4 regions of the Micromonospora lacuserhaii genome follow, and region 2 is predicted to be linked to each of the others. Evidence: riboswitches for the same ligand, from Rfam matches in the RefSeq annotation. Region 2 holds a riboswitch; each other region holds the start of a gene.
The links. Region 2 has a riboswitch for cyclic di-AMP ahead of V6U81_RS17685 (transglycosylase family protein). Riboswitches for the same ligand answer to the same signal wherever they lie in the genome.
Positions count from the first base shown of each region.

Region 1: it holds a riboswitch for cyclic di-AMP, as region 2 does, so the genes downstream of both, V6U81_RS26655 (C40 family peptidase) here and V6U81_RS17685 (transglycosylase family protein) in region 2, are expected to answer to the same signal.
Region 3: it holds a riboswitch for cyclic di-AMP, as region 2 does, so the genes downstream of both, V6U81_RS13395 (coiled-coil domain-containing protein) here and V6U81_RS17685 (transglycosylase family protein) in region 2, are expected to answer to the same signal.
Region 4: it holds a riboswitch for cyclic di-AMP, as region 2 does, so the genes downstream of both, V6U81_RS07120 (coiled-coil domain-containing protein) here and V6U81_RS17685 (transglycosylase family protein) in region 2, are expected to answer to the same signal.

Region 1 covers NZ_JBAKHO010000070.1:6,626-11,626, reverse strand. Annotated here, with positions in the region: tRNA gene V6U81_RS26675 (tRNA-Gly) at 62-135, opposite strand; gene V6U81_RS26670 (zinc metalloprotease) at 369-1,355, shown strand; gene V6U81_RS26665 (pyridoxamine 5'-phosphate oxidase family protein) at 1,425-1,982, opposite strand; gene dcd (dCTP deaminase) at 2,062-2,640, shown strand; gene V6U81_RS26655 (C40 family peptidase) at 2,684-3,724, opposite strand; cyclic di-AMP (ydaO/yuaA leader) riboswitch at 3,737-3,873, opposite strand; gene V6U81_RS26650 (C40 family peptidase) at 4,041-5,001, opposite strand, start outside.
Region 2 covers NZ_JBAKHO010000027.1:19,157-24,157, reverse strand. Annotated here, with positions in the region: gene htpG (molecular chaperone HtpG) at 1-918, shown strand, start outside; gene V6U81_RS17700 (peptidoglycan-binding domain-containing protein) at 962-1,837, opposite strand; gene V6U81_RS17695 (hypothetical protein) at 1,839-1,967, opposite strand; gene V6U81_RS17690 (hypothetical protein) at 2,347-3,093, shown strand; cyclic di-AMP (ydaO/yuaA leader) riboswitch at 3,235-3,408, shown strand; gene V6U81_RS17685 (transglycosylase family protein) at 3,407-4,090, shown strand; gene nhaA (Na+/H+ antiporter NhaA) at 4,302-5,001, shown strand, end outside.
Region 3 covers NZ_JBAKHO010000015.1:107,583-112,583, forward strand. Annotated here, with positions in the region: gene V6U81_RS13380 (DUF305 domain-containing protein) at 1-202, opposite strand, end outside; gene V6U81_RS13385 (hypothetical protein) at 272-805, opposite strand; gene V6U81_RS13390 (YibE/F family protein) at 1,122-2,471, shown strand; cyclic di-AMP (ydaO/yuaA leader) riboswitch at 2,638-2,768, shown strand; gene V6U81_RS13395 (coiled-coil domain-containing protein) at 2,773-3,795, shown strand; gene V6U81_RS13400 (carbonic anhydrase) at 3,862-4,524, opposite strand; gene V6U81_RS13405 (helix-turn-helix transcriptional regulator) at 4,726-5,001, shown strand, end outside.
Region 4 covers NZ_JBAKHO010000007.1:74,300-79,300, reverse strand. Annotated here, with positions in the region: gene V6U81_RS07130 (HelD family protein) at 1-782, shown strand, start outside; gene V6U81_RS07125 (cation diffusion facilitator family transporter) at 898-1,812, shown strand; cyclic di-AMP (ydaO/yuaA leader) riboswitch at 1,967-2,097, shown strand; gene V6U81_RS07120 (coiled-coil domain-containing protein) at 2,102-3,175, shown strand; gene V6U81_RS07115 (SRPBCC family protein) at 3,748-4,206, opposite strand; gene V6U81_RS07110 (STAS domain-containing protein) at 4,436-4,798, opposite strand.

The DNA of each region.
Region 1 (5,001 bases), on a different contig from region 2:
CCAGCCTGGGAAACGTCGAAGGCCCTGGCTCGGACTCGCGTCCTGACCAGGGCCTCGATCGTGGAGCGGGTGACGGGAATCGAACCCGCACTGTCAGCTTGGGAAGCTGATGTTCTGCCATTGAACTACACCCGCAGGCGGCACCACTGTACCTGAGGTCACCGAGCCCGCGCACCCAGGTACCCCGGCGCGCCGAACCTGACCCACCGTCGTCGATGGAACCCCAGGAGTAGTCACCCCAGTGCAAAAGTTTCACACTGGCAACATATGACCGTTCTCAAATCCGTCGATGGGTTGTAACGTCACCCCCACGTTCCCAGCCACGGTGCGACACACCCCCTGTCGTGCCGCGAGAAAGAGGTGGGCCCATGGGACTCCGTCCCAACCTGCTGACCCGGCGTGCCGCCGGTGTCGCGTCGACGACCCTCGCGCTGCTGCTCAGCACCGCTGCCGTAGGCGTCGTTCCCGCTGCTTCCGCCTTCTCCGCCGCTCCCGGCGGGGCCTCCTGCGCCGAGCCGGCCGACGTCCACTCGGACGCCCGGATCAAGAAGGGCGGGATCGCCAAGCACGAGCCCAACGAGCTGACCGCCAAGCAGGTCAGTGAGCGCGAGGTCGACCTCGCCACCGCGCTTCGTGAGCGGGCGAACTTCCGCGCCGGCGCCGGCGCGACCACCCTCGCCACCGTGACCGTCCCGGTCGTGGTGCACGTGATCCAGCGGGACGGCACCCGCGCCGGCGGCAACATCCCGGACTCGATGATCACGTCCCAGATCAGCGTGCTCAACCAGGCCTACAGCGGCGCCACCGGCGGCGCCGCCACCGCCTTCAGCTTCCAGCTCCAGAGCATCAACCGGGTGACGAACCCGGCGTGGTACCCGATCGTCCAGGGCTCCAGCGCCGAGCGGGCGATGAAGACCCAGCTGCGCCAGGGTGGCAAGAACACCCTGAACATGTACCTGGGTGAGCTCAGCGACAACCTGCTCGGCTGGGCCACGTTCCCGAAGCGCAAGCTCGACAGCATGGACGGTGTGGTCGTGCTGAGCGAGTCGCTGCCCGGCGGCACCGCCACCAACTACAACCAGGGCGACACCGGCACCCACGAGATCGGCCACTGGCTGAACCTCTACCACACCTTCCAGGGTGGGTGCTCCGGCTCGGGTGACAGCGTCGACGACACCCCGGCCGAGGGTTCCGCGGCGTTCCAGTGCCCGACCGGTCGGGACACCTGCGCCGCAGCCGGCCTGGACCCGATCACCAACTTCATGGACTACACCTACGACTCGTGCATGTACCAGTTCACCCCTGGTCAGGCGAGCCGCATGCTGACCGCGTGGAACGCCTACCGCGCGGCCTGACAAAGCCCAGCACCACAACGCCGGTGCCGGCTCCGTCTCACGACGGGGCCGGCACCGCCGTTTGCGGGGTCAGGCGGCCGTGCGGCGGGTGTCGAAGCCGTGCCGGCCGCGTCGGGTCGGCCGTTGATCGGGTACGCCGGCGTCGGCGACCGGATGCGCGGCGCGCGGGTCGAGCCAGACCTGGACGGCCGGACGGCCACCCTCGGGGCTCCAGGCGCCGCCGTGGCCGCGCCGCGTCAGCATCGCCACGTCGATGCTGAACTCGAAGAGCCGCCAGTCGACCTGGGGTGCGGCCCGACCGATCTCGGCCACCCGGGCCATCCGCACGGGGTCGACGACCGGCCGGGCTCGCCCGGCGACGTACGCCTCGTCGTCGGTCTCCTCCGGCGGGAACGAGTGGAGCGCGTAACGACCATCGCGCTCGAGGTCGCGGCGCTTGGGCGAGTCGACCACGAAGCAGTAGAGCCCGTCGTCGGTGATCAGCGGGCAGACCGGGTGCACCCGGGGCCCACCGTCGGCGCGGACGGTGGCCAGGTAGCCGAAGCCCGGCCCGTACTGCTGGAGGAGAAGGCGGATCCCATCGGCGAGGCGGGGCTCGTCGGCGGCGAAGTCGGACCAGGAAGCCATGCGGACAGTCTATCGAACAAGTGTACGAATGCGCAGTCCGACGCGCAGATCGCCCGGACCGTTTCGATATGGTGTGCCGATGCTGCTCTCCGACCGGGACCTGGTCACCGAGATCAAGGCGGGAACGCTCGGGTTGGAGCCGTTCGAGCCCACGCTGGTGCAACCGTCCAGCATCGACGTGCGCCTCGACCGGCTCTTCCGGGTCTTCAACAACCACCTCTACACCCACATCGACCCGGCGGTGCAGCAGGACGACCTGACCTCCATGGTCGAGGTGCCGGAGGGCGAGCCGTTCGTCCTGCACCCGGGGGAGTTCGTGCTCGCCTCCACGCTGGAGGTCATCTCCCTCGGCGACCAGCTCGCGGGCCGGCTGGAGGGCAAGTCCAGCCTGGGCCGGCTCGGCCTGCTCACCCACTCGACGGCCGGCTTCATCGACCCCGGCTTCTCCGGGCACGTGACGCTGGAGCTGTCGAACGTGGCGAACCTGCCGATCACCCTCTGGCCGGGCATGAAGATCGGCCAGCTCTGCATCTTCCGGCTCTCGTCGCCGGCCGAGCACCCGTACGGTTCGGCGGTCTACGGCTCGCGCTACCAGGGGCAGCGCGGCCCGACCGCGAGCCGGTCCTGGCAGCACTGGCGTACCTGGCCCACCCGCTGACGGCGAAGGGGCCCCCGCGCGGCGGGAGCCCCCTGCCGATTGATCAGCCCGGTCGGCCGTAGCTGTTGATCGGGCCGTCGTCGACGCGTTTCATCTTGATGGGCTCGCCGGACTGGGAGGCGTGCACCACCCAGCCCCCGCCGACGTACATCCCGACGTGGTGCAGGTCGGCGTAGTAGAAGACGAGGTCGCCGGCACGCAGCGCGGACCGGTCGATCCGCGCGGTGACCGCCCGCTGCTGCCGGGCGTTGTGCGGCAGCGACACACCTGCCTTCGCCCACGCGGCCATGGTCAGGCCCGAACAGTCGTAGTGGTCCGGGCCGGCGGTCCCCCAGACGTAGATCTTGCCGATCTGGGCGCAGGCGAACTTGACCGCGATCCCGCCCGGGCCGCCCGGGTAGCCGGCCGGGCAGGGGGCGGGGCGTAGCGGGCCGCCGCCACCGCTGCCGTACACCTTGAGCCGGAGCTTCTGGAGCCGGGCGATCTCGGTGTCGATCTGCTTCTTCTTGGCGGCGAGCTGCGCCTCGGCCCGGGCCAGCTGGACGACCATCTCGTCCAGTGGCTTCTTCTTCGCGGCGAGCTGGTCGCGCAGCTCGACGACCGTGCGCACCTCCTGCTGCTGGCGGCGGGCGAACCGGTCGAGCAGTTCCAGGCCGGCCATCACGTCGCTCGGCGACCGGCTGCCCAGCACCGCGTTGACCGTGGAGACGTTCTCACCCTTGTACGCCTCGACGGCGAGCCCACTGACCTGGTCCATCGCCAGGTCCACCTTGAGTTGCAGGGGTTCGATCCGCCGGGCCAGCGCGTCGGCCTGCCGGCGCTTGAGGGCCAGGTCCTGGCGGGTGGCGTTGTGCTGCTCGATGATCGGTTCGAGGCGGTTCCAGTCCTCGTCGATCTGCCGCTCGATCTCGGCGACCGACGGGTCGGCGTGCGCCGCGGTGGCGCCGCCGGTCAGGACGACCGCGACCCCGGCCAGGGCGGCGAGGACGGTGGTGAAGCGGGACCAGCGTGATCGCGGCGCAGCCGTCCACCGGGCGACCTGGGTCGACCGACGCGACGGTGGCCGCGGGGCATGGTGTGCCACCGGGTTCCGTGCTCCTTCTTCCGCGACCGCCTGCCGGGTTAGCTGACGGGTTCGGGCGGGAAGGGAGCGCCCTACCGCAGTGGCTGCGGATTCACCCCGGCGTACCTGGGTCCCCGGCTCGCCCGGAGGCGACTCGGCGGTACCGGCCGTTACCGCCCGGGTTGGACGGACCTGTGGCGGCCGACGAATGACCAGAGTAGAGACGGCCGTTATCGATCCGCAACCCGCCGGGCCGTGACACTCCGTGTCGGCGGTACGCAGATGGCGAAAAGGGCCCCGGCGGTGCCGGGGCCCTTTTCGTGCGTCATGCGGAGGGTCAGGTGACCCGGCGGAAACCCGCCACAGGCATGTAGTCGATCTTCGTGACCTGGACCGGCTTACCGGTCCGCGGCGCGTGCACCATGATCCCGCCACCCAGGTACAGGCCCATGTGGTGCAGGTCGCTGAAGAAGAAGACCAGGTCACCGGGGCGCGCCTCGGAGCGGGAGACGTACCGGCCCTCGTTCCACTGTGCACCGGTGAAGTGCGTCAGGTAGATCCCCGCGGCCTTGTAGGCGTACTGGGTCAGACCGGAGCAGTCGAACGAGTCGGGGCCGTCGGCGCCCCAGACGTACGGCTCGCCGACCTGTGCGCAGGCCACCCTGATCGCGGTCTGCGCGGCGGTGCTCACCACCCCGTTGATGGTCGGGCAACCGGAGACCTTCACGGTGGTCTTCGGCATCGACGCCTGGAGCCGCTTGATCTCGGCGTTGATCTTCGTCTTCTTGGCCGCCAGGTCCTTCTCCTGCTTGGCCTCGGCGGCGATCAGCGCGTCGAGCTTCTTCTTCTCGCCGTCGTACTTGCGGCGCACCGCGAGGACGCCCTCGACCTCCTTGCGCTGCTGTGCGGCGAGCCGGTCCAGCATGGTCAGCTGCTCCGCGAGCGTGCCGGGCTGGGTGTTGACCAGCAGCGCACTGATCTCCTGCGAGGGACCGGTCATGTAGTACCGCGAGGCCAGCTCGCCGACCTGGTTCATCGCCAGCTCGCTCTGCAGCGCCAGCGGCTCGATCTTCTTCTGCAGCTCGGCCGACTTCTTGCGGTTGACCTTGAGCTGGGCCCGAACCTTGTTGTACTGCTCGATCGTCGGTTCGAGCTGCTCCCACTGCTTGTCGATCGCCGCCTCGATCTCCTCCGGCGAGGGCGCGGCGTGCGCCGGCACGGCGAGCATCCCGGCGCCGACGGCGACCGCGGCGACCAGGGTGAGCAGGCGGTGGACGACCCGGCGCAGGCCCGCCGGA
Region 2 (5,001 bases):
GTGGACGCGCACGACCTGTCGCTGAACATCTCCCGGGAGATCCTGCAGCAGGACCGGCAGATCCAGATCGTCCGCCGGCGGCTGGTCCGCAAGGTCCTCGCCACCGTCAAGGAGCTGCGCACCGCGCACGCCGAGCGCTACCGGACCTTCTGGGCGGAGTTCGGCCGGGTGGTCAAGGAGGGCCTGCTGGAGGACCCGGACAACACCGAGGCGATCCTCGACGTCGTCTCCGTCGCGTCCACCCACGACCCCGCCGAGCTGACCACCCTGCACGACTACGTCGCGCGGATGAAGGAGGGCCAGCGCGAGATCTACTACGCCACCGGGGAGACCCGGGCGACGCTGGAGAACTCGCCGCACATGGAGGCGTTCCGGGCCCGGGGATACGAGGTCCTGCTCCTCACCGACCCGGTCGACGAGGTCTGGGTGGAGCGGGTCGGCCAGTTCGACGGCCGGCCGCTGCGCTCCATCGCCAAGGGCCAGGTCGACCTGGACGCCGCGGCGGAGGGTGCCGACACCGCCGAGCGGGAGCAGCGCGCCAAGGAGTACGGCGCCCTGCTCGCCTTCCTCGGCGAGGCGCTCGCCGACAGCGTCAAGGAGGTCCGGCTCTCCTCCCGGCTGACCACCTCACCGGCCTGCGTCGTCGGCGACGCCCACGACATCACCCCGACGCTGGAGAAGATGTACCGCGCGATGGGTCAGGAGCTGCCGCAGGTCAAGCGGATCCTGGAGCTCAACCCCACCCACCCGCTCGTCAGCGGGCTGCGCGCCGCACACGAGCGGGGCGACGACAGCGCGGCGCTGGCCGAGACCGCCGAGCTGCTGTACGGCATGGCGCTGCTCGCCGAGGGCGGCGACCTGGCCGACCCGGCCCGGTTCGCCCGGGTCCTCGCCGACCGGCTGGCCCGCGCCCTCTGACCCGACCGGCCCCGACCGGGCGTCCACCCGGTCGGGGCCAGGCTCAGAAGCCCACCCGTACGCCCATCGCCGCCCAGGTGGCCCGCCCGACCACACCGTCGACGGCCAGGCCGCGCATGCCCTGGTACCAGCGGACGCCGGACTCGGTGGTCGCGTCGAACCGCCCGTTCGCCGGGCCGCACCGCGTCGCCCCGACGAAGCGCTGCACGAACGCCACGTCAACGCCGGTGGCGCCGACCCGCAGCAGCCGGGAGCCCGGCGCGTGGGCGGGCACCGGTTGCGGCCCGGGGCCGGCCGGCGTTGGGCGGCCGGCGGCGCGCAGCGCGGCGACGGTGCGGGGCCCCACCACGCCGTCGGCGGTGAGCCGCCGGGCGGTCTGGAAGGTACGCACCCACGCGGCGGTGGCCGCGCCGAACGCCCCGTCCACGCTGAGCCGGGCATCGAGGGCGTTGGCGAGGGTCTGCAGCTCACGGACGTCGCCGCCCCGGCTGCCGTCCCGCAGCACCCGGTCGCCGAGCCGCACCGCCGGGGCGGTGGCGATGCCCCAGGGCTGCCGGCTGTCCTCGAGCGCGCGCTGGTGGCTGACGCTGACGTGCAGGTGCTTGTCGTGCGGGTTCGGGCCGGTGTAGCGGGCCGGCCGGAAGCTCCTGCTGCGGCTCCAGATCACCCGGTTGTAGATGACGTACTGGGTGGCCGGGTGCGCCACGCACTGCCGGACGACCAGCAGTGGGTCGATGCCGTCGATGTCCACATCGACCGCGTTGACCGACTGGTCGTCATTGTCCGGATTATGATCGCTGCGGCGCGCCTGATGACCGGCGTCTCCCAGCCAGCCGTCTGAAGTGTGGTCCCGGTGCGGCCAGCGGGTGTCGATCTCCTCGCGCAGCACCCGCAGCGCGGGCGCCAGGTGGACGCCCATCTCACTCCTCCTCTTCGAGCGCGGCGGCCAGGTCGAGGTCGACCTCCTCGCCGGCGAGGGTCTCCGGGTCGTCGTCCTCGACGAGCGTGGCGACCAGGTAGTCCATGTCCTCTGTGCTCTGTCTGTCCACGGTTCCTCCGGGGGTTGCTCAACCGGCGCCGGCGAGCGGGTGGCTGGGGACGGCGACGTCCGCACCGGCGTTGGTCCAGATGTCCGGGAACGGTCGGCGGTCCGGCGTCTCCCTCACGGTGCGACCGGGCGCGTCGGCTGCCCAGGGGTGAGTCGCCTATCGGCGGCAACGCTGCCCGACCGGCGGGCCTGGCCGCCGATCGAGGCGGCGGCCCACCGAGGTGGTCCACCGGCGACGGTTGATCCGGTGGACCGGGGCCGGGTGTACGGTCCAGCTCGTTGACCTTCGGGCGCGGCGCCGCCGTCCTGCTGTCCGGAAACGGTCACTCCGAGATCCGCGCCGGACGGTGCCGGTGGCGGCCTGGCGGCAGAATGCGGCCATGCGGGGGATGACGGGGCGAGGGGCGGCCGTGGCCGCGGGAACGATGCTCGCGGCGGCGCTGCTAGCCGGCTGCGGCTGGGCCGAGGGGGAGGACGCGGAGACGCTGGCCCGGCGGGAGGCGCGCGGGCGGCTGGACGAGGTGATCACCGTGATCGAGCGGGTGCGACCGTGGGAGGCCGACGAGTTCGGCCGAATCGTGCACGGCCGCACCGGGTTGGAGCTGATGTCGTTGGAGGGCGTCGACCGGGCCGGGGGAGTGTCGCTCGTGGTGCGTACCCACGGCGAGGCCACCACGACCGACTGGTCGGGCTCGGACAGCGGACACGCCGACGTGACCCTCTGCCACCGGCTGGTGTACCGGACCGATGAGGTCCAGCCGGTGACCGAGGTGGACTGCCCGACGACCGCACCGGTGACCCCTCGGCCGGCTGCCACGCTCCCGCCGGACCTCACCGAGCGGCTGCGCCGGGAACTGCCGACGGGTCCCGCGGCGACCGAGGCGTCCGTCGGCGCGTACCTCGACCGACCCCGCCTCGACTCCCGGGTCCGCCGGGACGTCGCGTCGTACGGCGGCAGCGTGGGGCTGGCGCTGCGCGCGGACCGGCGGGGTAGCTGCCTGTTGGCCAGAGTGGTCGGTGACAAGGTGGAGGTCTGGAGCCCGAGCCCGGTGCAGCTCCAGCCGGGGGAGCTCACCTGCTCGGGGCGGACTGCGGCCGCCGGGCAGGGCCAGCGCTCACCGCACTGAGCAGGGCATTGTCCGACGTTGTGGCAGTTGCGCAAGTGGAGAGAGCCGGCCCCCGCCCGACCGGGTGAAGAACTTCACAAGAAGTGGGCAAATCGCCGAAACGCCTCCTAACGTCGATCCGGTCCGCCTTCGTGGACACCACGGTCGGTAACGCCTAATCCATGCCGCCGACGGTGGGACCTTGTCAGCTGGGCATGGAGCGGGGGACCCACACGTTCCTCGGTGCACGTCACCTCGGGGTGAAGCCGCCTGTGGCGGCCGGGCTCCTCGGCCCGAACCCGACAGCTCACCTCGCCGGCGTGGAGGAGCACAGATGTCAACTGAACACACCGCCCGTCACCGACGGGTCAGCTCGCGCCGCGTCGCCGTCGGTACGCTCGCCGTCGGTGCCGTGACCGGGGTCGCCGCCGTCCTGGCGCCGGCCGCCCCGGCGAGCGCCGCCAGCGTCAACTGGGACGCGATCGCCCAGTGCGAGTCCGGCGGCAACTGGCACATCAACACCGGCAACGGCTACTACGGTGGCCTGCAGTTCTCGGCGGGCACCTGGTCCGGCTACGGCGGCAAGAAGTACGCCTCCCGCGCCGACCTGGCCAGCCGCAGCGAGCAGATCGCGATCGCGGAGAAGGTGCTCGACGGTCAGGGCATCGGCGCCTGGCCGGTGTGTGGCAAGAAGGGCGGCTCGACGAAGAGCTACTCCACCTCGGAGAAGTCGTCGTCGCGCAAGTCCGAGCGGTCGGAGAAGTCCGAGCGGCGCACCGAGCGGGCGACCACGAAGTCGGAGCGCTCGTCCGACCAGCGGCGCACGAGCCGCAGCGAGCGGCGTAGCGCCCCGGCGTCGAGCGGGGACAAGTACGTGGTGCGCGCGGGTGACACCCTGTCGGAGATCGCCGACGCGAAGGACCTCGCCGGTGGCTGGCAGGCGCTGTACGAGCGCAACAAGCGCGTCGTCGGCGCCGACCCGGGCCTGATCTTCCCGGGTCAGCGGCTCAGCCTCTGACGCTCGTCCCTCCCCGAGGGCGCACCACCGCGCGAACGACGACGCCCGGCCGGATCCACCCGGCCGGGCGTCGTCGTGTGCGGCGATGCTGGAGGGGCGGCCTGCCGGCTACGGGGCGACCACCCGCCCGGCGGCGGATAAGGTTGACCCTGGTGTGCCGGGAAGTCTGGTCGGCGATGGATGACGCGACCCCTGCCGACGAGGAGTTTCCGTGACCGACGCCGACCGGCGCCGTGCCAACCTGTTCGCCCGCCGATCCTGGGGCGAGACCAGCCGCATCTCCGCCATTCTCCGCAAGGAGACCGTCGGTGGGGCGCTGTTGCTCGCCGGTGCGCTGCTCGCCCTGGTCTGGTCGAACTCCCCCTGGTCCGACGGATACCAGTCGGTGCGGGACCTCCGGGTCGGTCCGGCGGGCCTGCACCTCGACCTGACCCTCGCCACCTGGGCCGCGGACGGCCTGCTGGCGATCTTCTTCTTCGTCGCCGGGTTGGAGCTCAAGCGCGAGTTCGTCGCCGGTGATCTCCGTGATCCCCGCCGGGCGGCGGTGCCGGTGGCGGCCGCGGTCGGGGGGGTGACCGTACCCGCGCTGCTGTTCACCCTGATCGCGGCGGGCGCCGGTGGTGGCGCCGCGAAGGGGTGGGCCATCCCGACCGCGACCGACATCGCCTTCGCCCTCGCCGTGCTCGCCGTGGTCGGCCGGTTCCTGCCCTCGGCGCTGCGCACCTTCCTGCTCACCCTGGCCGTCGTCGACGACCTGCTGGCGATCGTCATCATCGCCATCTTCTACACCTCGGACCTGTCGGTCGCGCCGCTGCTGGCCGCGCTCGTCCCGCTGGCCGTGTTCGCCCTGCTGGTGCAGCGCCGGGTGCGGTCCTGGTGGTTGCTGCTGCCGCTGGCGGCGGTCACCTGGG
Region 3 (5,001 bases), on a different contig from region 2:
TCATCATCTGGGCGAACATCGCGTCGGCGTCGCCGAAGCCGGCGGACGCGCTCGCCGACGGGGCGCCGGTGGCGCCCGTCCCCGGCATGTCGTGGCCGGAACCGGCCTGGTGGTCGTCGCCGCCGCAGGCGGCCAGGGCGAGAGCGGCGGTCAGGGTGACGCCGGCCAGAGCGGCACGGCGCGCGTTGGTACGGGTGAACACGATCAGGTCCTTTCGGTGTGGACAGCTACGCAACGGACGGCGGACGCGGTACAGCCGCGTCGGGCCCTCCTACGTGCGCAGCACCGACACCGTGGCGAGCCGGAGCCCGAGCGGGCGGCCCGGCGGGGCGCGCGGCCCCGGCGAGGGCCGGGACGGGCCGCGGTCCCCGACGGCGGGCCGGGTCCAGCCGAGCAGCAGCGCCGCCAGCAGCAGCGTGACCGCGAGAGCGCCGATCACCGCCAGGCAGACGGTCCACAGGTGCGGGTGACCGCCGGCGTCACCGGCCGGCGACGCCACCGCCCCGGCGCAGTGGTCACCGGCGCAGCCGCCGACCGCAGCCGCGCCCTCGGCGTGCGCGCCGCGGCCGACCAGGTGGGCCTCATCGGCGTGCGCGCCGTGGGCCAGCGGGTATGCCTGATCGGCGTGCGCGCCGTAAACGAACGGGTAGGCCCCATCGGCGTGCGTGCCGTGGGCCATCGGGTGGGCGCCCTCGGCGTGCGCGCCGTGGCCGATGGTGTGCATGGCGGCCAGGCCGAGCAGGGTGCAGGCGAGCAGCAGCAGCCGGGCCCACCACCCGGTCTCCGCCAGCTTCGCCGTCCGCACCCCACCACGCTAGCCGAACCCTCGTCCGGCAGCGGCCGACCCGGACGGGACCGGTCCGAGTCGAGCCACCCGCGACGGTCCTGGCTACCATTCGGCGACGATGACCCGCCGCCCACCGCCACCGTCGCCCCGCGCACCGCGCCGGGGCGGGCGCCCGTGGGCGGCATCAAGCGGCTGGGCGCGCCGCCGCTCGCGGTACGTGACGACGCCGGCACGCCGGGAGACACTCCGGTACGTGTCCCGGCGCGCGGGTCCCGCCGGTGAACCGACCGGCTGACTGACACGTACCCCGCCCCGGACCGTCAGGAGACTCGCCATGGGCGCCGACCACACCCGTCCCGCTCCGTCCACCCCACCCCGGGTGCGACGGATCCTCGTCGCGACGGTGGTACCGCTCTTCGTCATCACGGTCGTCGCCGCGCTGGCGCTCTGGCCACGGGACGTCCGGGAGCAGGACCGGGGCGGTGACGTGCCGCGCTCCCACGGCACGGTGACCCGGGTGGTGAGCGAGCCGTGCCCACCGACCCCGGAGGTCCCCGAGGGGACGCCGGGGATGGCCACCGGGCCGTGCGGCACGGTGACCGTCAGCGTCGAGCAGGGCCCGGACGCCGGGAAACGGGTCCAGACCCCGATGCCGGCCGGGCCGGGGGCCCCCACGGTGGCGGTCGGCGACGAGATCGTGCTGGTCAAGCTCACCGATCCGGCGGACCCGACGGCCAGCAGCTACAACATCGCCGAGCACCAGCGGGGCAAGCCACTGCTCTGGCTGGTGGCGCTCTTCGCGGCGGCGATCGTGGCGTTCGGCCGGCTGCGCGGGCTGGCGGCGCTGGCCGGCCTGGCCGCCAGCTTCGCGATCCTGCTGGCCTTCGTCGTCCCCGGCATCTCGGCGGGCGGTTCACCACTGCTGATCGCGATCACCGGCTCCGCACTGATCATGTTCGTGGTGCTGTACCTGACCCACGGGATCACCGCGCAGACCTCGGTCGCGGTGCTCGGCACGCTGGGCAGCCTGGTGCTGACCGGCGTGCTCGGCAGCCTGGCCACCGCCGCCACCCACCTGACCGGGTTCGGCAGCGAGGAGGCCACCACGCTGTCGATGTACCAGCGCGACGTGGACCTGCACGGCCTGCTCCTCGCCGGCATCATCATCGGTTCACTGGGCGTGCTGGACGACGTCACCGTCACCCAGGCGGCCACCGTGACCGAGCTGGCCCACGCCAACCCGGGGTTGTCCCGGTTGCAGCTCTACCGGGCGGCCACCCGCGTCGGTCGGGCGCACATCGCCTCCACGGTCAACACCATCGTGCTGGCGTACGCCGGCGCCTCGCTGCCGCTGCTGCTCCTGCTGACCGTGGACAGCCGGTCGGTGAGCGAGATCCTCACCAGCGAGTTCCTGGCTCAGGAGATCGTCCGCAGCGCGGTGGCGACGCTCGGCCTGGTGGCCGCCGTACCGCTGACCACCGGCCTGGCCGCGCTGGTCACCACCGCCGGCCGCGGGCCCGCCGGGGACACCGCGCCGGCGAGTGGCCCGGCGCCCACCCCTCGTCCCCCGGCCGACCGTGACTCCGCGCTCGAGGCGCTGAGCGCGCCACGGCACGCCGGCCCGTCCACCCCGGCCCCGGCTCGGTGGCCCGACCCGGAAAGGAGCACGGACACCGCATGGTGAGACTCCGCTGCGTGACCGACGACGACCCCCCGGCTGATAACCGCGTCACTGGTCACGGAACGCCATTGCGAAATAACGCTTTTAGTCGGGTTCTGGACGTAGATCCCCAGCACTCCTCTCGGGTAACCTCGCTGCCGGTCACCGCCGAAGGCGCGCACCGGCGCCTGCGGGACCACCGCCCAATCGCCGCAAGGCGAGCCGGGGAACCAGGTACCTGGGGTGCATCCGCGACAGCGGTAGGGGCCACTTCCGTCCCGAACCCGTCAGCTAACCCGGTCGGCGGTCGACGGAAGGGAACACTGTGACGGCACCCCTGCGCCGCTGGTTGACACCGGTGGTGGCCGTGCTCGCCGCCCTGGCCATCCTCGCCGGGCCGGCCGCCCCCGCGCTGGCCGCGCCCTCGACCCCGACCCCGTCGGGGCACGAGGAGGACGACGAGCCGAAGTTGCTGACCGACGTGATCGAGCTGCGCAACCGCGAGTACGCCAAGGCGAAGTCGCAGCTGGAGAAGTCGAAGAAGCGCCAACTCCAGCTCGCGCTCGAGGTGCGCCGGGCCGAGGACGAGCTGACGGCGCTGCGGCCGCAGGTGAGCCAGATCGCCGCGCAGTCCTACCGGACCGGCCGGATCGGCGCGGTCGCGATGCTGCTGGAGAGTGACGCTCCGGACTCGTTCGTCAAGCGCGCGTCCGCGCTGGACGAGCTGAACATGGTCAACGCCGAGAAGCTCAGCAGGGTCACCGCCGCCAGGAATCGTGCCCAGCAGGCCAAGCTGGCGCTCGACGGTGAGGTGCGCGTGCAGCAGAGGCTCGCCAACGCCATGGCCCGGGAGAGCCAGGAGGCGGAGAAGGCACTGGCGCTGGTCGGTGGCGAGGGCTTCACCGGCGGCCTGGTCGACGCAAAGTCGCCGGTGGCCCGGATCGGGCCGGGCCGGACGTCGGACGGCGGCTGGCTGCCCGAGTCGCGCACGGCGAACGACCCGACCACGTCGGGCATGATCACGCCGCGCACCCTGCACGCCTACAACGAGGTCCGCCGGGCGGGCTTCAAGCGGTTCGCCGGCTGCTACCGGCCGGGCGGGCCGTGGGAGCACCCCAAGGGCCGGGCCTGTGACTGGTCGTTGCAGAACAGCGGGTTCGCCCCCTGGCACAACAACGACACCCGGATGTACGGCAACAACCTCGCCGCGTTCCTGATCCGCAACGCGGACCGGCTCGGGATCTACTACGTCATCTGGAACCGGCAGATCTGGTTCCCGGCGACCGGGTGGAGGTCGTACAGCGGGCCGTCGAACCACACCGACCACGTGCACATGTCGCTGCTGTAGGCGCAGGTGTCACCGAGGGCCGTCCCGCCGGGTGCGGGGCGGCCCTCGTCGCGTACTCCGGGTCGGTCAGTGGGCGACGGCGGCCGCGCGGCCGCCGCGGCCGGTCTGGGCGGGTGCCGTGGCGGCCGGCACCGCGGCCACCGTGCGCACCTCGCCCGCGGACAGCCGGTACGACATGCCGACCACCGCGCACCGCCCGGCGGCCACCTCGGCGGCCAGCGCCGCGGAGCTGGCGAGCAGGTTCTCCACGGTGCGCGCGATGTGGATGTCGACGATCCCGTCGATGTCGTCGACGCCCTCCCGGGCCGCCCGGAGCAGGCTGGGCGCGACGGCGTCCACCACCGCCCGGAGGTGACCCGCCGGCGATGAGCCGGTACGGGCGGCGTCCCGGGCGGCCTGGACCGCGCCGCAGGAGTCGTGCCCGAGCACCACCACGAGCGGCGTGCCGAGGATGGTCACCGCGTACTCGACGCTGCCCAGCACCTCGGGGCCGGCGGTGTGCCCGGCGGTGCGGACCACGAAGAGGTCGCCGAGCCCGCGGTCGAAGATGATCTCGGCGGCGAGCCGGGAGTCGGAGCAGCCGACGATCACCGCGAAGGGGTCCTGCCCGTCCGCGACCGCCGTCCGGTGACCGGCGTCCTGGTTGGGATGGCGCGGCGCACCGGTGACGAAGCGGCGGTTTCCGGCGTGCAACTCGGCGAGCGCCTGGGTCGGAGTGGTCGGGGCCATTGCCTCACCTCGGTCTGTGATCGGCCTGGTCAGCCCGGCCGGCGACGGAGGCGGCCGCCCACCCACGGTCACACGCACCTCAACCTACGTCAAGGTATACGTGATTAAGATTTCTGCCTTTCCCCGGATCGGCCCGCTGCGGGGCAACGGCCGGAGCTCGGGCGGAGGCCAGGGCCGAAAACCCGAACGGCAGGTCATACGATGTCGGGCATGGCGACCACAGCGAACCAGAACGGGAGCACCCGCACCTGGACGTTCCTCACCAACCACGGGCATGTGCTGCTCGCCATCGCACGTAACCCCACCGCCCGGCTGCGCGACGTCGCCGACGAGGTGGGGGTGACCGAGCGGGCCGCCCAGGCGATCGTCGCCGACCTGGAGGCCGGTGGCTACCTGCACCGCACCCGGGTCGGCCGGCGCAACGAGTACACGGTCAACCCCAGCGGCCACTTCAGACACCCGGCCGAGGCGGACCGC
Region 4 (5,001 bases), on a different contig from region 2:
TGGACGCGATGCTGGGCAAGCCGGTGCGGCCGACGAAGCAGAAGCGCGACCCGTTCCAGCTGGCGGGCGGGGTACGGGAGCTGAGCACCTTCGGCGACCGGCAGCGTGCCGCCCGGGCGGCGGCCCGGGAACGTCCGGAGGACTACCGCGACTACGCGCACGTGGTGGTGGACGAGTCGCAGGACGTCTCGCCGATGCAGTGGCGGATGGTCGGCCGGCGGGGCCGGCTGGCGTCCTGGACGGTGGTCGGCGACCCGGCGCAGACCGCGTGGTCGGGCGACCCGGCGGAGCTGGACCGGTCCCGCGACCAGGCACTCGGCCGCCGCCGGCGGCACCGGTTCGTGCTCACCACCAACTACCGCAACTCCGCGGAGATCTTCGCGGTGGCGGCGGCGGAGATCCGGCGGCTGCACCCCGACCTGGCGCTGCCGACGGCGGTCCGCTCCACCGGGGTCGACCCGGTCGCGCTGACCGTCCCGGCGGCGGAGCTGCCAGCCGCGACGGTGGAGGCGGTGGAGACGCTGCTCGCCGAGGTCGAGGGGACGGTCGGGGTGATCACCCCGGTGCCGCGCCGGGACGAGGTGGCCGGCTGGCTGGCCGGTGGTACGGGCGGCGGCCGGCTCCAGGTGGTGACGAGCCTCCAGGCCAAGGGCATGGAGTACGACGGCGTGGTGCTGGTCTGCCCCAGCGAGATCCGCGCGGAGCCCTCGGGCGTGCGCACCCTCTACGTGGCCCTCTCCCGCGCCACCCAACGCCTGACCACCCTCGACCCCACCCCCTGACCCACCCCCACCCCACCCCAAGACCCATGCCCGGTCTGGGGTCAGGGTGGGTTGGATATATAGCGATGTGAGCATAGGTTGGGTCGGGTGCGCGGCGGGGACGGAAGGTGTGGGCGTGGGCGGAGGGCATGACCACAGCGGGGCGGTCACCAACGCCGCGCAGCGGCACCGGGGGCGACTCTGGGCGGCCTTCGGGCTGCTCGCCGCGCTCATGGTGGTCGAGGCGGTCACCGCCTTCGGCACCGGTTCGCTGGCCCTGCTCTCCGACGCCGGGCACATGTTCACCGACGTGCTCGGCATCGGGATGGCCCTCGCCGCCATCACCGCCACCCGGCTCGCCGACCGCGACCCGCAGCGCACCTTCGGGCTCTACCGGCTGGAGGTGCTCGCCGCGCTGGCCAACGCCGTGCTGCTCAGCGGGGTCGCGGTCTACGTCCTGATCGAGGCGGTACGCCGGTTCGGCAACCCGCCCGAGGTGGTCACCGGCCCGATGCTCGCGGTGGCGCTGCTCGGCCTGCTCGCCAACCTCGCCGCGTTCGCCCTGCTCCGCCCGGGCGCCAAGGAGAGCCTCAACCTGCGCGGGGCGTACCTGGAGGTGGTCGGGGACCTGCTCGGCTCGCTCGGCGTGATCGGCGCGGCGCTGCTCATCGCCGGCACCGGCTGGTGGTGGGCCGACCCGGCGGTGGCCGTGGCGATCGGCGTGTTCATCCTCCCCCGCACCTGGCGGCTCGGCCGGGCGGCGGTGCGCATCCTGGTCCAGGCCGCGCCGGAGCACCTCCAGGTGACCGCGGTGCACGATCGGCTGACCGCCGTCCCCGGCGTGGCCGAGGTACACGACCTGCACGTCTGGACGCTCACCTCCGGCATGGACGTGGCCTCCGCCCACCTGACCACCATCCCGGGCGCCGAGGTCGGGACGGTGCTCGCCGCCGCCCGCAGCGCCCTGCACGAGGACTTCCACATCGAGCACGCCACCCTGCAGATCGAGCCGGGCGCGTCGCCCGGCAGTTGCGGGCCGTCGCACTGGTAGTTAGCGGCTCCTTAAGATTTCCACCCGTTTTATTCTCTTGTCCCCGCTTCAACAGGTTTCCCTCGCGTACCGTGAGTCACGAAATGGGCGGATGTCACACCCGTACCGGTAGGCTCGGTCCCGGCCTCCGCCCGGCGGCGCCCATCGGCGCCGGCGGTGGCCGTCGCCTAATCGCCCTCGAGGCGAGCCGGGGAACCATGTTCGTGGGGTGCAGCCGCGTCAGCGGTAGGGATCTTCCGTCCCGAACCCGTCAGCTAACCCGGTCGGCGGCTGACGGAAGGACATGTGCATGCACGTACGACGCACCACCGCGCGGCTGCTGGCCGCGGTCGCCGCGACGCTCGCCCTGGGCGTGTCGTCCGCGCCGGTCGCCACGCCGGCCATGGCCGCACCCGGCACCGCCCAGCTCGCCGCCCCCGGCGACGACGACGAGGGCGGCAGCCCCGAGCTGCGGGCCCAGCTCGACGCGGCCAGCAAGGGCTGGCTCGACGCCCGGGCCGCGCTGGACCGCTCCACCAAGCGGCAGCAGGCGCTCACCGCCCAGCTCAAGACCGTCGAGGCGGAGCTGGGCGTGCGCAACGGCAAGGTCAGCGAGATCGCCGGCGTGGCGTACCGGACGGGCCGCCTCGGGCCGGTCACGGCGCTGCTCAGCAGCTCCTCCCCGGAGGGCTTCCTGGACCGGGCCGCGGCGCTGGAGACGGTCGCCGCCAACGAGGACCGGGAACTGCGCAACCTCATCCGGACCCGGGACGAGGCCACCCGGACGCGCGCCGCGATCGACCGCGAGGTCATCGAGGAGCGCCGACAGGTCACCGTGATGGCCAAGCGCAAGCAGCAGGCCGAGCGGGCGCTCGAGGTCGCCGCCGCCCAGAAGCCCGACCCGCCCGCCGCCGCCGACAGTGGCGGGTCCACCTCGGGTACGTCCACCGCGAACGCCAAGCCGGCGACCCGCAACCCCGACGGCTCCTGGCCGCCGGAGTCGTGCAGCATCGACGACCCGACGCCCGCCGACGGCTGCATCACCCCGCGGATGCTCAACGCGCTCCAGCAGGCCCAGGCCGCCGGCTTCAAGAGGTACGTCTCCTGCTACCGGCCCAGTGGCTCCGGCGAGCACCCCAAGGGGCGGGCCTGTGACTTCGCCGCCCAGGTCAGCGGCTTCGGCGGGGACGCCACCGGCGGGGACAGGACGTACGGCAACAACCTGGCCGCGTACTTCATCCGCAACGCCGACCGGCTCGGTGTGCTCTACGTGATCTGGTACCGGCAGATCTGGCTGCCCAGCAGCGGCTGGAAGTCGTACAGCGGGGCGGGCGGGGACCCGTCCAGCGACCACACCAACCACGTGCACCTGTCGGTGTACTGACCCGGGTACGCCGGTGGCCCGCCCCGGGCCACCGGCGTACGTCCCCGGCCGTACGCCGGATGTCGTCGCCCGGCCCACGACGGGCCGCTCCCGGCCGACGAGCATCGGGGACATGGTCAGACTCTCCCCCGACGCCCGCAAGACCCTGCTCACCCTGCACCTGGTGACCTCGCTGGGCTGGCTCGGCGCCGACCTGGTGCTGCTGACCCTCGGCGTCGCCGGGCTGCGTGGGGCCGACCCGGAGGTGGTCTACCCGGCGGCCGCGCTGCTCGTCACCTGGCTCTTCGCGCCGCTGAGCGTGCTGGTCTGGCTGGTCGGCGTGGCCAGCGCGCTGCTCACCCCGTGGGGGCTGCTCCGGCACCGATGGGTGCTGGTCAAGCTCGCGGTGACCACGGTGATGCTGGGCCTGGTGCTGTTCCAGCTCACGCCGCGCATCCAGGCCGCCGCCGCTCCGGACGCCACCGCGCACCTGCGGGCCGACGTGGTGATCGCCCCGAGCGTCTCCACCGTCCTACTGGTCGCGCTGACCGTGATCTCCACCTGGAAGCCGTGGGGACGCACCCGCCGCGGCGTCACGGCCCGCCGTCGGCCTCCCGGCCCAGGACCGCGCCGAGCCGGCTGGCCAGTCCCAGGTGGGCGGCCCGGGCCTGGCGGAAGGCGTACCCGAACAGCGGCGCGGGCGCCGCCAGGGTGATCTCCACGTCGATCCGCAGCACGCCGGCCTCGTCCCGGAGCCGGGTGTGGTTGCGCACGGTCGTGCCGGGCTGTTGGCGGGCCACCGTGACGATCTCGTCGTCGGTGACCACCAGGACGTCGGCCTGGTAGGTGACCGGGAAGCGCAGCGGCCCCACCTCCAGCCGGTCGGTGATCGCGTAGCTGGCCCGGGCGCCGGGGCGGGGCGGCAACCGGCGGACCCGGACGATCAGCGGGTGCAGCTCCTCCTGCCGGGCCGGGTCGCTCAGCAGCGCCACCGCATCCGCCCGCGAGCAGCGCGCCTGCACCGTGTAGCTGAACGACTCCCGCCGGACCACTGCGCCTCCACCACCCTCGTCGGTGGCCCGATCGTGCCGTAACCGGAGCGACCTGGCAACGCGTGCGCGCCGGCGGGGTGTGGACGGGTGCGCCCTGGCGGCGTGATTCGTTCCCGTCATCAAGTTCGTAGTGTCCGACGGGCCCGTCCCGGGTCGGGCTCCGCAGGCGCGAGGCCGGTGGGCGGGCGTCCCTCTGGACGCTACAAACGACCCGGGGCCGCGACCGCGCTCAGGCGCCGGGGAGGACCTCGGGGGTGGCGGCGCCGGCGAAGTAGGGCTCGGGGGCACCGAAGAGGCCCAGCAGGCCGGTCACCCAGAGCTGGCGGTGCACGAACCGGCTCGGCTCGGTGACGACCAGCTTGACGCCGCTGACCTCGGCGGTCTGGAAGCCGGCCACCATCGCGCTGATGCCGACGGAGTCGATGAAGCTGACGAGCCGCATGTTGAGCTCGATCCGAGCCGGACGCCCCTTCGCGAGCACCTCGGCGATCGCCTCACGCACCTCGTACGCGGTGTCGACGTCGATCTCGCCACGCGGGGCGATCTCGACGACACCACCCTGCAGAACCGACTTCACGATCGACAGGCTCACGCGAGCACCTCCACTCGCCCGTCCATGGGCGCCTCATCAGTACGCGGGCCGCGACCGAGAGTATTCCTCCGACGGCCTCGGTCGCCACCCCTCGGGATGAGCAATTCGCGGATCCGGACGGACCGGGCCCGCTCCAACCGACCCAGGGTAGCGGTCGCCCGCCACCCGATTCGGGATCCGGTCCCCCGGCGAGCCGCCGGCCG